One region of the Janibacter sp. CX7 genome, then DNA from elsewhere that is predicted to be linked to it. Evidence: predicted binding sites of a transcription regulator. Region 1 holds the regulator's gene; each other region holds the start of a gene.
The links. Region 1 encodes LexA, which represses DNA repair genes until DNA is damaged. Its sites were predicted from a motif close to TCGAACANNTGTTCGA; they were not measured.
Positions count from the first base shown of each region.

Region 2: a site for LexA is predicted at 2,957-2,972, ahead of NMQ01_RS00700 (HNH endonuclease signature motif containing protein). Genes of this name have one in related genera too.
Region 3: a site for LexA is predicted at 2,598-2,613, ahead of recA (recombinase RecA). Genes of this name have one in related genera too.

Region 1 covers NZ_CP101464.1:1,145,772-1,151,211, reverse strand. The annotation lists gene NMQ01_RS05655 (vitamin B12-dependent ribonucleotide reductase) at 1-1,020, opposite strand, end outside; gene nrdR (transcriptional regulator NrdR) at 1,136-1,594, opposite strand; gene NMQ01_RS05645 (LysM peptidoglycan-binding domain-containing protein) at 1,879-2,265, opposite strand; gene lexA (transcriptional repressor LexA) at 2,470-3,219, shown strand; gene NMQ01_RS05635 (NAD-dependent protein deacetylase) at 3,194-4,054, opposite strand; gene NMQ01_RS05630 (LysR family transcriptional regulator) at 4,096-5,010, shown strand; gene NMQ01_RS05625 (ABC transporter ATP-binding protein) at 4,940-5,440, opposite strand, start outside.
Region 2 covers NZ_CP101464.1:130,275-135,714, reverse strand. The annotation lists gene NMQ01_RS00710 (zinc-dependent alcohol dehydrogenase family protein) at 1-487, shown strand, start outside; gene NMQ01_RS00705 (dihydrofolate reductase family protein) at 557-1,141, shown strand; gene NMQ01_RS00700 (HNH endonuclease signature motif containing protein) at 1,361-2,953, opposite strand; gene NMQ01_RS00695 (MBL fold metallo-hydrolase) at 3,054-3,992, opposite strand; gene NMQ01_RS00690 (sigma-70 family RNA polymerase sigma factor) at 4,089-4,928, shown strand; gene NMQ01_RS00685 (hypothetical protein) at 4,999-5,235, shown strand; gene NMQ01_RS00680 (DUF2809 domain-containing protein) at 5,258-5,440, opposite strand, start outside; gene NMQ01_RS15930 (GMC oxidoreductase) at 5,399-5,440, shown strand, end outside.
Region 3 covers NZ_CP101464.1:2,045,206-2,050,645, reverse strand. The annotation lists gene NMQ01_RS10010 (ABC transporter ATP-binding protein) at 1-925, shown strand, start outside; gene NMQ01_RS10005 (ABC transporter permease) at 925-1,758, shown strand; gene NMQ01_RS10000 (ABC transporter permease) at 1,755-2,543, shown strand; gene recA (recombinase RecA) at 2,787-3,857, shown strand; gene NMQ01_RS09990 (regulatory protein RecX) at 3,863-4,465, shown strand; gene NMQ01_RS09985 (circularly permuted type 2 ATP-grasp protein) at 4,586-5,440, shown strand, end outside.

The sequences.
Region 1 (5,440 bases):
GTACTGGATGCCCGGGTCGGCGCACTCCCACGCGGCCTTGGCGATCTTGCTCATCAGCTCGCGGGCGTCGACGGACTCGATGACCGAGCCGTCCATGCGGGAGGTCAGGCCGAAGTCGGTGCCCTCCTCGACGGCGCGCATGAACTCGTCGGTGACGCGCACCGAGTTGTTCGCGTTCTGGTACTGCACCGAGGTGATGTCGGCGCCACCGAGGTCCATGTCGAATCCGGCGTCGCGCAGGGCGCGGATCTTGTCCTCCTCGCGCGCCTTCGTCTCGACGAACTCCTCGATGTCCGGGTGGTCGACGTCCAGGACGACCATCTTGGCCGCGCGGCGGGTCGCGCCACCGGACTTGATGGTGCCCGCGGAGGCGTCGGCACCACGCATGAAGGAGACCGGGCCGGAGGCGGTGCCACCGGAGGACAGCAGCTCCTTGGAGGAGCGGATGCGGGAGAGGTTGAGGCCGGCGCCGGAGCCGCCCTTGAAGATGAAGCCCTCTTCCTTGTACCAGTTGAGGATCGAGTCCATCGAGTCGTCGACCGAGAGGATGAAGCAGGCGCTGACCTGCTGCGGGCTCGCGGTGCCGACGTTGAACCACACGGGCGAGTTGAAGCTGAAGATCTGGTGCAGCAGCGCGTAGGTCAGCTCGTGCTCGAAGATCTCCGCGTCGGTGTCCGTCGCGAAGTAGCCGTGCTCCTTGCCCGCCTTGACGTAGGTGAGCACGACCCGGTCGATGAGCTGCTTGAGGCCCGCCTCGCGCTCCGGGGAGCCGACCGCACCCCGGAAGTACTTCGTCGTGACGATGGTCGAGGCGTTGACCGACCAGAAGTCGGGGAACTCGACCCCACGCTGCTCGAAGATCGTCGCGCCGGTCTTCCAGTTCTGCTGGACGACGTCACGCTTCTCCCAGGTGACCTCGTCGTAGGGGTGGACGCCCTCGGTCGTGTGGATGCGCTCGATCGTCAGGCCCTTGGTGCGGGACCCGCGACGGGCGCTGGACTTGCCGGCGGTCTCGGTCATGCTGCTTCTCCTCGATCCGTGTGGTGACGGTCTGCTGCTGGTCGGTGTGGAGTGCTGTGTCAAACGGTGTCACCGGGTACCGACAGCCCACTCGCTGGCGGCACCCGGGGGGTCTCTAGGTGGCGGTCGCGTGCTCGGCGCGCAGGCGCTCGATGGCGGTCTCGAAGTCCTCGAGCGAGTCGAAGGACTGGTAGACCGACGCGAAGCGCAGGTACGCGACCTCGTCGAGCTCGCGCAGCGGCGGCAGGATCGCCATGCCCACCTCGTGGGCGTCGATCTCGGCGCTGCCCTGCGAGCGGATGCTCTCCTCCACGCGCTGGGCGAGGATGGCGAGCTGGTCCTCGGTGACCGGGCGGCCCTGGCAGGCCTTGCGGACACCGGCGAGCACCTTGGCCCGGCTGAAGGGCTCGGCCGCACCCGAGCGCTTGGTGACGGTCAGGCTGGCGCTCTCCAGGGTGGTGAAGCGCCGGCTGCACTCGGGGCACTGACGGCGGCGCCGGATGGCGCTGCCGTCCTCCGTCGTGCGGCTGTCGATGACCCGGGAGTCGGTGTGACGGCAGAACGGGCAGTGCACGCCGTGCTCCCTTCGCTCGTGCGTCCTGTGGACGGTGCGGTGGACGAGTCTGGGGATGGAACCCCATCACCTGTGGAGAACTGGCCCCATCCTGTGCACTAGATGTGGACGAATGACAACCGTGTAACCACTAGATGTAGTGACCATTAGAACCCTCCGTGAGCCTCGACGCAAGTCCCCCACGTGAACCGTCGACGAACGGCACATCGGCCGCCCCCGCATGCTGCGGAGGCGGCCGATGGCTGGCCCGGGCCGGGTCGAAGGGCCCGGGTGTCAGGGGCGCCTCACGGCGCGGGGATGGTGAGCACCTGGCCCGCGTGGACGTGGCTCGTCGACAGGTCGTTGGTCACCTGGAGGCGGGCGACCGCCTCGCGGGTGGGCAGCTGGGAGAGCTCGGCCTCGGCGATCTGCCCGAGGGTCTGCCCCGGCTCGACGGTCACCTGCTGCGGGGTGGTCGCCGGACCGCCGAAGGCGACCGTGGCGCCGGCGACGCTCGCGACGAGCATGGTGGTCACGGTGATCGCCAGGCGCCCACGACGGGTCAGGCGAAGGGAGGTCGTCGCACGCTCCGGGACGGCGTCGCCGGTGGGCACGGAGACGAGGTGACGCGAGCGCGCGGGGCGCGCCGGGTGCACGTCGATGCGGGCGGGGGCGGCGGTGAGAGCGGTCATGCGGTCCTCCTCGTGGCGGCTCTGTCGAACCGGTGTTCGATAGAACGTCTGTACGATGTCTAGCACGGGTGTTCGAAGGAAATCAACAACACGCTCGAACAGATGTTTGAAATGCCTGTTCGATCGGCCTACTGTCGGTCACAGCGAGAAGTTGACCAGCGACCACCGACAACGGTGTCGCGGCGGACGCACGAAGGGGTCGAGATGGGCGACGAGGACAACATCCACCAGCTCCCGCAGCGGGACACCGGCGACGGGCTGACCGTGCGCCAGCGCAAGGTGCTCGAGGTGATCCGCAATGCCGTCGCCACCCGCGGCTACCCGCCGAGCCTGCGCGAGATCGGCGAGCTCGTGGGCCTCACCTCCCCCAGTTCGGTCGCCCACCAGCTCTCCTCCCTGGAGCGCAAGGGCTACCTGCGTCGCGACCCCAACCGCCCCCGCGCGATCGAGGTCATCTCCCCCGACGACCAGCCCTCCCCGACCGACCCCGGGTCGGTCGCTGACATGGCCGGCATGCGCGGCGGCGCGAGCCCCGACGACGAGCCCGTCGACCCGACCGGCTCCGGCGACGAGCGCCCCGAGGCGAGCTACGTGCCCGTCCTGGGTCAGATCGCCGCCGGCGTCCCGATCACCGCCGAGGAGGTCGTCGACGACGTCTTCCCGCTGCCGAAGCAGATCGTCGGCGAGGGCTCGCTCTTCCTGCTCAAGGTCGTCGGTGACTCGATGATCGACGCCGCGATCTGCGACGGCGACTGGGTCGTCGTGCGGCAGCAGCCGAGCGCGGACAACGGCGACATCGTCGCGGCGATGCTCGACAACGAGGCGACGGTCAAGACCTTCAAGCGCAAGGACGGCCACGTGTGGCTGCTCCCCCACAACCCCGCCTTCGACCCCATCGACGGCGACCACGCGACGATCCTCGGCAAGGTCACCGCGGTGCTGCGGCGTCTCTGACGCCTACCTCCGCGAGGTCGACGAGGGAGCGAAGGGAGTCCCCCAGCTCCCCGTCGACGCGGTGGTCGACGAGGTCGTCGCCGCGGGTGGGACCGCGGGTGATGAGCGAGACCGGGATCCCGCGCTTCGCGGCGTGCCGCACGAAGCGCAGCCCCGACATCACCTGCAGCGAGCTGCCGAGCACGAGCAGGCTCGGCGCCGCGTCGACGAGGTCGAAGCAGTGCTGCACGAGCGGCTTGGCGACCGCTCCGCCGAAGAAGACGACGTCCGGCTTGAGCATGTCGGTCCCGCACCGCTCGCACTCCGGTGCGACGAAGCGCTCGACGTCGACGGTCTCGAGCCGCACGTCGCCGTCCGGCCGGATCTCGTCGCTGTCGACGTCGAAGCCGGGGTTCTGCGCCGCCATCCGGGCATCGAGGGTGGGTCGGTCGATGCGCGCCCCGCAGGTCAGGCAGACGACCTCGACGAGGTTGCCGTGCAGCTCGACGACGTCGCGGGTCCCGGCGGCCTGGTGCAGGCCGTCGACGTTCTGCGTGATGACCGGCCCCACCGCCCCGAGCTCCTGCAGGCGGGTCACGAGACGGTGCGCGGCGTTGGGCCGCGCCGCGTGGAACCGCCGCCACCCGACGAAGCTGCGCGCCCAGTAGCGCTGTCGCGCCGAGCTGCTCCCGACGAACTCCGACAGGTGCATCGGGGTCACTCGCCGCGTCCCGTCCGGGCCCCGGTAGTCGGGGATCCCGCTCTCGGTCGACATGCCGGCCCCGGTGAGCACGAGGGCCGGCCCATGGCGCAGCACCCTCGCGATCTGCTCGACCCGATCGACGTCGTCTGGCATGCCTCGATCCTAGGTCGGCGCGACGACCTACGATGGGCCCCATGATCGACGCCGCTGGGCTGCGCGTGATGCGGGCCATCGCCGATGAGGGCAGCTTCACCGCCGCTGCCCTCGCGCTCGGCTACTCGCAGCCCGCGGTCTCCCAGATGGTCAAGCGCCTCGAGCAGCGCACCGGCACCGTCCTCGTCGAAAAGGTCGGTCGCTCCGTTCGGCTCACCGAGGCCGGCGCCGTCCTCGCCCGCCACGCCACCCCCGTGCTCGCCGCTCTCGACGCCGCCGAGGAGGAGGTCGCCGCGATCGCCGGGCTGCGCTCGGGTCGGGTGCGGCTCATGGCCTTCCCGTCGTCGTCGGTGACGCTCGTCCCCCGCGCCCTGGCGGCGGTCCGCGCCGAGCACCCCGACCTGTCCGTGCAGTTCACCGAGGCCGAGCCGCCGGAGTCGCTCGCGGCCCTGCGGGCCGGCGAGGTCGACCTCGCCGTCGCCTTCTCCTACGACGGCAGCGAACTGGCCCGGGGCGAGGACCTCGAGGGCTTCGTCGTGCACCCGCTGCTCGACGAGGAGGTGCGCGTGGCCCTGCCGCGCCACCACCCGCTCGCCGACCACGAGGTCGTCTCGATGACCGACCTCACCGACGACGAGTGGATCGCCGGCTGCGCCCGCTGCCGGGGCCACCTGCTCAAGATCGCCCACGACGCCGGCTTCGCGCCCAAGGTCGCCTTCGAGACCGAGGACTACGTCGCCGTCCAGGGTTTCGTCGCCGCCGGTCTGGGCGTCGCCCTGATCCCCGACCTCATCCGGGCGGCGACGTCCAACGACGACGTCGTCATCCGCCCCCTCGACCCGCAGACCCGGCGCCGGATCCACGTCGTGACGACGGAGGACCTGCTCAAGGTGCCGGCAGTGGCGACGACGCTCGAGGCGCTGACCGCGGCGGCCGAGACGTCACTGCCGGCGTAGGCACCGTCCAGTCGCGCCACTGCGCGAGGATCTCCTGCGGCCGGTCCGAGGCCACGATCACCACGCCCGGGTAGTCCTCGAGCAGCCGGCGCAGCAGCGCTCTCCCCTGAGTGCCCAGGTCGTCGTCGACGTGCTCCAGCAGGAGCAGCGCCGGCTCGCCGAGCATGGCGCGCGCCAGGTGCAGCCGGGCCCGCTCGTGCCGGGTGAGCGGCTCCCCACCCCGACGAAGGGAGGTCCGCTCCCCCTCGGGGAGAGCAGCCACCCGCTCCGCGAGACCGACTGCCGCCAGGGCCGAAGTGCCCTCCTCCGCCGGGAGGTCGGGTCGGCGGTAGCGCACCGCCCGGGAGATCGGGCCACGCTCGAGCCGGGCCCCGGCCGCAGCATGGCCGATCCGGCGTCGGCGGGTCTTCGGCCCGGTGACGGCGAGGTC
Region 2 (5,440 bases), 1.0 Mb from region 1:
ACGGGTCATCGCGGTCGACCGCAACCCGGCAGCGCTGGCCGTCGCGGCCGAGCTCGGCGCGGAGCACACCGTGCTCGCGGTTGGCGCCCACGGCGAGGCAACGGATGTCGAGGCCACTGTCATGGAGCTGACCGACGGCGGGGCGCACGTCGCCGTCGACGCCGTGGGCAGCGAGCAGACCTGTGCCACAGCGCTGCTCAGCCTGCGGCGACGCGGTCGGCACGTCCAGGTCGGCCTGCTGCCGCCTGTCGACGGTCACCCGCGCGTGCCGATGGCGCGGGTCATCGGGTGGGAGATCGACGTGCTCGGCAGCCACGGCATGGCCGCCGTCGACTACCCGGGGATGCTCGCGCTCATCGACTCCGGCGACCTCGCCCCGCAGCGCCTCGTGGAGCGGGTCGTCGGTCTCGAGGAGGCGGCGGCGCTGCTGCCGGGCTTCGACAGGGCGAACGTCGCGGGGATGACGATCATCGACCCGTCGCGCTGAGGCGGGGCGAAATTCGCTGCGACACACCCCCCTTCGGCCCGTAGCGTGCCGCCTGACGGAAGGGGCACCATGCGCACACTCACCTACTACGTCGCGGCGACGCTCGACGGCTTCATCGCGGGGCCGGACGGCGGCGACCCGAGCGGCGAGGACTTCATGGCGGTCACGCCGGACCTCGTCGAGTTCATCGCGACCCACTACCCGGAGACGCTGCCCGGACCGGCCCGCGAGGCGATGGGTCTGACCGAGCCGGGCCGGGTCTTCGACACGGTGATCGAGGGACGGCGCTCCTACGAGATCGGGCTCGCGGCCGGCATCGACGATTCCTACCCGCACCTGCGGCACCTCGTCGTGTCGACGACGCTCGGGTCCGCGCCCGCGGCGGCTGTCGAGGTCGTCTCCGATGACCCGCTCGCCCGGGTGCGCGAGCTCAAGGCCGAGGACGGCCTGGGCATCTGGCTCGTCGGCGGCGGCCGCCTCGCCCACACCCTGCTGCCGGAGATCGACCGGCTCGTCATCAAGCTCAACCCCTCGGTCATCGGCTCTGGGGTCCCGCTCTTCGACGGGGGCTTCGCCCCCACGCTCTTCGAGACCGTCGACGTCGTCGGCCTCGCCAGCGGCGTGCAGGTCATCACCTGCGAGCGAAGGGCGTAGCCGGGCAAGTCCGGGCGCACAACTCTGCAAGACCCTAGGGTCTTGCAGAGTTGGGCGCTCCTCTCCGGCTGCGGGCCGCACGACCTTGAGGAAATGCGACGCCCCTCCCCCGACTTCGCACGACCTCAAGGAAAATGCGACGTCCCTGGCTGTTGAACTCGGACGCGGGGCGTGCGGAGGCGCCCGACCCGGGCCGGGGTCGGGCGCGGGGCGGGGTGGCTACAGGTGCCAGGTCACCCCGTCGTCACGGATCGTGCAGGTCAGCTCCTGCTGGTGCACTCGGGTGTGGTGCCGCTCGCACAGCAGCGCCGCATTGCCGATGTCCGTGCGCCCACCCAGCGACCAGTACTGCACGTGGTGCGCGTCGGTCCAGTGCGCGGGCATCGTGCACCCCGGGAAGGTGCAGCCACCGTCCCGCAACCACAGCAACCGCTTCTGCCCGGGGGTGAAGAACCGCGTGGCGCGGCCCAGCTCGAGCGGCTCGCCGTCACTGCCGAGCATCACCGGGATGACCCCTGCCTCGCAGGCCAGCTTGCGCACGCTCGCCGGGGACAGCACCGCGCCCGAGGCCGTGACCCCGCCGGCGTGACCGCCACCGGCGACTCCTCCGGCACCCAGCCCGACCCCCTTCGAGCCGGGTGCGTCGCCACAGCCGCCGAGATCCGCGCGGTGACCGAAGGGATGCGTGTCGCTGAAGGGCATGCCGGTCGGCCCGAAGGCGCCACCCGGTCGGCGGGACCCGCACACCCCGCAGGTCCCGTCCGTGGCCGTCAGCAACGAGGTCATCGAGATCGTCACCATGACCTGCGCCTTGTCGCTCGTGCCCACCTCACCCGGGCTGGACACCCCACGACCCACGACCGTCACCAGGGCATCGGCGCGGCGCCGCGCCGGGGGCCGCGGGTCACGCTCACCGTCGGGGCCCTTGACCGGCTTCGACAACCCCGCCACCGCCGCGTCGACGATCGCCGCGCCCTCGGCGTCGAGCACGAGCTTGTAGCGCGTCAGCCCGCTGGCATCGGTGTGACTCGTCAACGACCGCGCCGACCTGGCCCGCTCGTCATCCGCCGCGAGGTCCTTGGCCGGACGCAGCATCCGCGTCGTCTGCGTGATCGCCGTCGCCAGCCCGCGCTCGTCGAGCCCCGGGACCCGAGCCGAGATCCGCCCACCCGGGCCGGTGCGCACGACCTCGTCACGCGCTGCATCGAGCAGGACCCCCAGGTCCGCCTCCAGGAGCTCCGGGTCGGCGACCCGCCGCACCCCGTCGTGGAAGCGCACCAGCTGATCGGCCTTGCCGAGCGGCAGCTGGCCACCCTCGAGGTCGGCGAGCACCCCGGCGAGGCCGGCCGGCGGCGGCCGCTCACCCCACTCCCCTGCTCCCGGCTCCGACTCCCCAGCCACCTGCTCGGGTGCCTCCGGGCGAAGGGGGGCGCCGCCCCCTTCGTCGTCGTGCGTGGGGTCGACGAGCGCGGAGCCGGCCCGCAGACCCGCCCTGGCCACCCGCACCACGGACGCCACATGACGCACCGCCGGCCGCGGCGCCGACCGGCCCTCGCTGACCCCGACCCAGTCGGTGTCCGACCACGACTGCCGCTGCGGCACACCCCGCGAGATGCCCTCGCGCACGAGGGCCACCTCGGCCGCCTCGAGCACCGCCCGGGCCCGACCGATCGCGGCCAGCCCGTCGGCCAGCTCCTCCTCGGGCGCCTGCCACAGATCCGGCATCTCGAGGGCGGCGATCGTCAGGGCGCGCACCGAGTCCCGCAGGCCCGACACGAGCCCCAGATCCCCCCACTGCGTCGCCTCTGACATGCTTCGATCATACGTTCGACTTGAGGCCTGGGGAACCCTCTGGGCCCTGTGAATTCAAGGAACTTCGCCGCGAGCTTGTGGACAACTGGCCCGTGCGACGTCAGCCGCCGAGGCCCGCCCACGGGTCCTCGCGCTCCCAGAGCCGCGGCAGGTGGAGGGCGACGCCGTCCTCGTCGGCGAGGCGATCGAAAACGCTCATCGTGACGTCGAGGTCATCACCGGCGTAGGGCAGGGCGCGCAGCGGCTGGTCGAGGGGACGGAAGAAGTCGTCCCAGTGCGTCAGCACCACCCGGCGGGCCCCCACGGCGCGGACCGTGTGCTCCCAGTAGGCCTCGATGTAGTCCTGTGGCTGCACCCCCAGCTGCCCGACCCCGAGGTAGGCAACCTCGGCGTCGAGACCGGCGAGCGCGCCCGGCACGTACCCGGCGCTGCCCTGCAGCAGGGCGGTCCGGCCGCTGCGGTGGGTGAGCAGGATCGACCACGCCTCACCGCAGCGGTAGGCACCGACCTTGACCGGTGGGGTCACCGGGGCGTCGATGTCGCCCGGGTACCGATCCGGCGGGCAGTGGCTCGACGCGACGAAGGTCAGGGAGAAGGCACCGCACTCCACGGAGTCGCCGGAGGCGACGACCCGGATGCGCTCCCGGTCGAGACCTCCGCCGACGCCCAGGTTGGCCGTCGACTCGCCGCCGACGAGCAGGGCACCCGTGCGCTCGGCGACGACGGCGGAGTCGAGGGCGTGGTCGTAGTGCGTGTGGACGGGGACGACCGCGTCCAGCCCGTCGAGGCCCGCATCGCCGAGGGCTCGGTCCAGGGCGGCATCGATGCGCTCGACGGACGGCGCGACCTTGCCCAGACCCACCTGGAGCAGACCGGGCCGGGAGAAGAACCCATCGGTCATCACGGCGGACTCGCCGTCCTGGACGAGGAGCGTGGAGACGCCCATGAAGGTCACCGCCAGCGCGCCCTCCCCAGCGGCCGGGACGTCGAGGCGCGAGTCGTAGGTGGTGATGTCCGGTCGGCCGGGCTTCAGACGCATCCGGTCAGGCTATACAGGCCCGGCGAAGGGGGGCGGTCACATCCGTGGTGCCCGCGTCGTCAGATCGGTGACAGCATCGACCCGAGAGGAGCGGTCATGGACCCGGCACAGCAGGCAGAGGACTTCGAGGCGGAGCGCCCACGGCTCGTCGGCCTGGCCACGCGCGTCCTCGGTGACCACGCCGAGGCCGAGGACGTCGTGCAGCAGGCGTGGCTGCGGCTGCACGGTACGGACACCGACATCGAGTCGCTGCCCGCCTGGCTCACGACGGTGACCACACGCTTGTGCCTCGACCGGCTCAAGTCACGAACCCCGGTGCCGCACAGCGAGATCGAGCCCACGGAGACCGCACCTGACATCGCCGACGACGTCGTCATGGCCGACACCGTCGGGGTCGCGCTGCAGGCGGTCATCGACCGGCTCTCGCCCGGTGAGCGGGTCGCCTTCGTGCTGCACGACAGCTTCGGCTTCGACTTCGCGACCATCGCCGCGATCCTCGGCACGACACCCGCCGCGGCGCGCAAGCTCGCCTCGCGGGCGCGGGGGAAGGTGCGGGGGCGGGGGTCAGAGAGGGCCGACTGGGAGGTCGTGGACGCCTTCATGGCGGCCGCGCGCGAGGGCGACTTCGACTCCCTTCTGCGGCTGCTCGCACCGGACGCGACGATCACGGCCGACGCCGCCGCCGTCGCGAGCGGCACGCCGGAGCGGGTCGACGGACGACGGGAGATCGCCGAGTTCTTCAACGGCAGCGCCCACGCAGCACTCGCCGTGCTCGTCGACGAGCGTCCCGGCGCCGCGTGGTTCCACCGTGGCGAGGCCAGGGTGCTCTTCGACTTCGACGTCGTGGACGGCGTCGTGCAGGGCATCACCTTCCGCGCCGCGCCCGAGGTGCTCGAGCGCGTCACCCGGCGCGAGGACACCCGACGCTGCTCCTGAGGCCCACCGGTCACATCCGCAGGCCCCCGATCGTCAGCACCACGAGAGACCACCACGAGAGGATCACCCGATGAAGACCATGACCTGCCAGCAGCTCGGCGGCCCCTGCGACCTCGCCCACCGAGGCGAGACCCACGACGACGTCATCAACGCCCAGGACCAGCACCTCAAGGCGATGGAGAAGGCCGGCGACGCCGCGCACCAGCCCGCCCGCGACGAGATGAAGAAGCGCTGGCGCCGCCCCCGCAAGGCGCTCGGTTGGTACAACGAGATGAAGCAGACCTTCGCGGCCCTGCCGGAGGACTGATCCGGCCGGCCCAAGCGTCGGCTCAGGGACGCAGACGCCCCACGAGCACCATCGCCCCGGCACCGCCCAGTGCGCCCACCGCGTACCAGAGGAGGTCGACCGGGGCGAAGGTCGTCCCGAGCACCCAGCGCAGCTGCGGCACCCGCGCCGGCAGACCGGTCAGCTGGGCCAGCTCGACGACCACGCACAGCGCCAGGGCCACCCC
Region 3 (5,440 bases), 900 kb from region 1:
TTCCGACGTCCTGCTGAGCGCCTCCGGCCTGACCAAGACCTTCGGCGACTTCACCGCGGTCGACGGCATCGACGTCGAGGTCACCCGTGGTGAGTCCTTCGGCTTCCTCGGCCCCAACGGCGCCGGCAAGTCCTCGACGATGAAGATGGTCGCCGCGACCTCGCCGCCGACCGGGGGAGACCTGCGGATCTTCGGCCTCGACCCGGTGACCGACGGCGCCGCGGTGCGCGCGCGCCTGGGCAACTGCCCGCAGCAGGACAACCTCGACGAGGAGATCACCGTCGAGGAGAACCTGCATGTCTACGGCCGCTACTTCGGCCTGCCGCGCAAGGTGATCCGCGAGCGCGCCGACGAGCTGCTCGACTTCGCCCAGCTCACCGAGCGGCGCAAGGACAAGGTCGAGCCGCTCTCCGGCGGCATGAAGCGTCGCCTGACGATCGCCCGCTCGCTCATCAACAACCCCGAGATCCTCCTGCTCGACGAGCCGACGACCGGCCTGGACCCGCAGGCCCGGCACGTGCTCTGGGACCGGCTCTTCCGCCTCAAGCGCCAGGGCGTCACGCTCATCATCACGACGCACTACATGGACGAGGCCGAGCAGCTGTGCGACCGACTCGTCGTCATGGACCGTGGCCGGATCGTCGCCGAGGGCTCACCTCGCTCGCTCATCGAGACCCACTCCACGCGAGAGGTGCTCGAGCTGCGCCTGCCGGTCGACGACCACCTGCACGCCGCCGACCTCGTCGAGGGCGTCGGCGAGCGCGTCGAGGCCCTGCCCGACCGCCTGCTCGTCTACACCGACCACGGTGACGGTGCCCTCGAGGCGGTCCACGCCCGCGGTCTGCAGCCGGTCTCCTCGATCGTGCGGCGCTCCAGCCTCGAGGACGTCTTCCTCCACCTCACCGGCCGCACCCTCGTCGACTGATGGCGACCGTGGAGACGACGGCCCCCACCGGGCGCCACGTGCACGGCGAGCGGTCCCCCCTTCGTCCGGCGGAGCGGGTGGCGGCGGTGGCCGGCTACTTCGGTCTCGTCTACCGGCGTACGTGGATGGGGTCGGTCTTCAGCCGCTTCGTCATGCCGCTGCTCTTCCTGCTGGCCATGGGGATCGGGCTCGGCTCGCTCGTCGACGACGCGTCCGGCGGGGTCGACGGCGTGCCCTACCTGCTCTTCGTGGCGCCGGCGATGATCGCGGTGCAGGCGATGATGACCGCGGTGAGCGAGTCGACCTACCCGGTCTACGGGCTCTTCACGTGGAACCGCATGTACCACTCGATGCTCGCCACCCCGCTCACCGTGAGCGACCTCCTCCTCGGTCACCTCGGCGTCATCGCCGCGCAGGGCGGGTTCGCCGCGGCCGCCTTCGTGCTCGTCGCCGCGCTCTTCGGCAGCTTCACGTCGTGGTGGGTGCTGCTCGCCGTGCCGATCGGGGTCCTCGTGACGCTGGCCTTCGCGGTACCGCTCTTCGGCTTCACGGCCCGGGCGAAGGGGGACTCCGCCTTCAACGTCGTCTACCGCCTCGTCATCACGCCCCTCATGCTCTTCTCGGGCGCCTTCTTCCCCGTCGAGCGCCTGCCGCTGGTCCTCGAGGTACTCGCCTGGGTGACCCCGCTGTGGCACGGCGTGGAGCTGTGCCGGGCCGCGGCCCACGGGAGCTTCGCCCCCGTCGACCTCGTGCACCTGGCGGTGCTCGTGCTCTTCGTCGGCGCCGGCTGGGTCTACGCCCGCACCGGCATGACCCGCAGGCTCGTCTCGTGAGCACCGGTGTCCTCACGCCCGGCCTGGCGATGTGGCGCTCGGTCGTCGAGCGCAATGTCGTCGGCTTCCGGCGCCAGTGGGCCGCCTTCGTCACCGGCTTCGCCGAACCGGTCTTCTACCTGCTCTCCCTCGGCATCGGGGTCGGGTCGCTCGTGCCCGTCGTCGTGACCGACGGCGGGCAGGAGGTCGGCTACGCGGCCTTCGTCGCGCCCGCCATGCTCGCCGCGTCGGCGATGAACGGCGCGATCATGGACTCGACTTTCAACGTCTTCTTCAAGCTGCGCTACGCCCGCATCTACGACGCGATGCTCGCGACACCGCTCGGCCCGCGCGACATCGCCGTCGGCGAGGTCGTCTGGTCGCTCATCCGGGGCGGGGTCTACGCGCTCGTCTTCTACCTCGTGGCGCTCGCGGTCGGCGTCGTCGAGTCGTGGTGGTCGCTCCTCGCGGTGCCCGCGGCGGTCTTCATCGGGCTGGCCTTCTCGGCCGTCGGCATGTTCGCGACGACCTTCATGCGCTCGTGGGTCGACTTCGACTGGGTCATGCTCGTCATCCAGCCGCTCTTCCTGCTCTCGGCGACCTTCTTCCCGCTCGCGACCTATCCGGGGTGGGCGCAGCCGATCGTCCAGGCGACGCCGCTCTACCACGGGGTCGCGCTCGAGCGCGGGCTCATGCTCGGCGAGGTCGGGTGGGGCCTGCTGTGGCACGTCGCCTACCTCGTCGTCCTCGGTGCGGTGGGTATCTGGGCGACCTCGCGGCGGATCGAGACCCTCCTGCGGTCCTGACGTAGGGACGAAGGGGAGGAGTGCGCGGCGTGTCGGCGCGTCACCTCCCATGTCTCGAACAGGTGTTCGGTAGTGTCGTCCACAGGTGCCCGACCGGCAGCGCCGGTGTCCACAGCCCCACGGCAGCTGCGGACGGTTGTCGGTGGCGGCTCCTAGCGTCTGACCAGACAGCACGACACGTCCGACCGTGTGGGACCTGGTCGCCGGTGGACGCGCACGACACGATGACAAGGAAGGTGTGGCATGGCTGAGGTCACCGCCATCGACAGCAAGCTCCACGAGCAGAAGCTCAAGTCCCTCGACAACGTCATGGGCCAGATCGAGAAGGCCCACGGCAAGGGCGCGGTCATGCGTCTGGGTGACGACGTGCGTCCCCCGATCGCGGTCATCCCGACCGGTGCGATCGCCCTCGACGTCGCGCTCGGCATCGGCGGCCTGCCCCGCGGCCGCGTCGTCGAGGTCTACGGCCCGGAGTCCTCCGGTAAGACGACCGTCGCCCTGCACGCGGTGGCCAACGCCCAGCGGGCCGGCGGCATCGCCGCCTTCATCGACGCCGAGCACGCGCTCGACCCCGAGTACGCCAAGAAGCTGGGTGTCGACACCGACGCCCTCCTCGTCAGCCAGCCGGACACGGGTGAGCAGGCGCTCGAGATCGCCGACATGCTCATCCGCTCGGGCGCGCTCGACATCATCGTCATCGACTCCGTCGCGGCGCTCGTGCCCCGCGCCGAGATCGAGGGCGAGATGGGTGACAGCCACGTCGGTCTGCAGGCCCGCCTGATGAGCCAGGCGCTGCGCAAGATCACCGGTGCGCTCAACTCCTCGGGCACGACGGCGATCTTCATCAACCAGCTCCGGGAGAAGATCGGTGTCATGTTCGGCTCGCCCGAGACGACCACCGGTGGCAAGGCGCTGAAGTTCTACGCCTCGGTCCGTCTCGACGTCCGCCGCATCGAGACGCTCAAGGACGGCACCGAGCCGGTCGGCAACCGCACCCGCGTCAAGGTCGTGAAGAACAAGGTCTCCCCGCCCTTCAAGCAGGCGGAGTTCGACATCCTCTACGGCCAGGGCATCTCCCGCGAGGGCGGGCTGATCGACATGGGCGTCGAGCACGGCTTCATCCGCAAGGCCGGTGCCTGGTACACCTACGAGGGCGACCAGCTGGGTCAGGGTAAGGAAAATGCCCGCAAGTTCCTCAAGGACAACCCCCAGCTCGGCGAGGAGATCGAGTCCAAGATCAAGACGAAGCTCGGCATCGGCGTGCAGCCGGAGGTCGAGGAGGAGGCCCCGGCCGAGGTCCCGGTCGACTTCTGATCGTCATGCCGGAGCGTCACGACGACGAGACCGCCGCGGGCCAGCTCGAGAGCTTGCGCGCGGCGGTCTCCGCCATCGAGTCCGTCCCGCCGCCCGACCCGCAGGGGCCGCAGGCTGACCCCGAGGCCGACGAGCACGCGGTCGCGCGAGCCGTCGTCCTGCGTCAGCTGACCGGCGCGCCCAAGAGCCGCAAGCAGCTGCAGGACGCCCTGACCCGCAAGGGCTGCCCGCCCGATGTCGCGAGCGAGGTCCTCGACCGCTTCGAGGAGGTCGGTCTCGTCGACGACGAGGCCTACGCCCAGGCGCTCGTGCGCTCCCAGCAGGCCGGCCGTGGGCTCGCCCGACGGGCCCTGTCGCACGAGCTGCGCAAGCGCGGTGTCGACGAGGAGCTCGCCGCCTCGGTGCTCGAGGACGTCGACCCGGAGGCCGAGCGGGCCCGCGCGCACGAGCTCGTCGCGAAGAAGCTGCGCACCATGCACGGGCTGGACCGGGCCACCCAGACCCGGCGTCTGGCGGGCCTGCTCGCCCGCAAGGGCTATGGCCACGACGTCGCCCGGGTGGTCATCACCGAGGCCCTCGACTCGCAGCCGGAGCACCAGCGGGACTAGCAGCCCCGGCCGGGGGCTTCGGGTGCGCACCACAGGGGGTGTCGCGTGCGTAGGGTGGGCGTCGTGACTGACAGCGACTCTCTCTTCGGGACATACGCACGCGGTGCGGCGTGGGACGAGATGCTCGACGACGCGGGCGATCCCAGGCAGCCCTACAAGCCGATCCACCACACGCTGCGCGCGATGGCGCCCGACGAGCTCAAGGAGCGGGCCGACGCGCTGGCCCGCATGTTCTTCGAGCAGGGCGTGACCTTCGACCACGCCGGTGAGGAGCGGCCCTTCCCGCTCGACGCGGTGCCGCGCGTCATCGACGCCGAGGCCTGGCACACGGTCGAGGAGGGCGTGGCCCAGCGGGTCAAGGTCCTCGAGGCCTTCCTCGACGACATCTACAGCCGGCCGAGCGGGCTGCCGCGGGCGGTCGAGGACGGCATCGTCCCGTGGAAGCTGATCTCCACCTCGAGCCACTACCACCGCGCGGTCACGGGGCTGCGGCCGCCGGGTGGCGTGCGCGCCCACGTCAGCGGCATCGACCTCATCCGCGACGAGGAGGGCACCTTCCGCGTCCTCGAGGACAACGTGCGCGTGCCCTCGGGCGTCTCCTACGTCATCGCCAACCGCCGGGCGATGACCAATGTCTTCCCCGAGGCCTTCGCGACGATGCGCATCCGGCCGGTCCACGACTACCCCCGCATGCTGCTGCGCGCGCTGCGGGCCTCGGCTCCCGAGGGCCGGGCCAACCCCACGGTCGTCGTGCTCACCCCGGGCGTCTACAACAGCGCCTACTTCGAGCACACCCTCATCGCCCGGATGATGGGAGTCGAGCTCGTCGAGGGACGTGACCTCGTCGTGCGCGGCGGCGAGGTGCGCATGCGCACGACCCACGGCGAGGAGCGCGTCGACGTCATCTACCGACGCATCGACGACGACTTCCTCGACCCGGTGCACTTCCGCCGCGACTCGATGCTCGGCGTCACC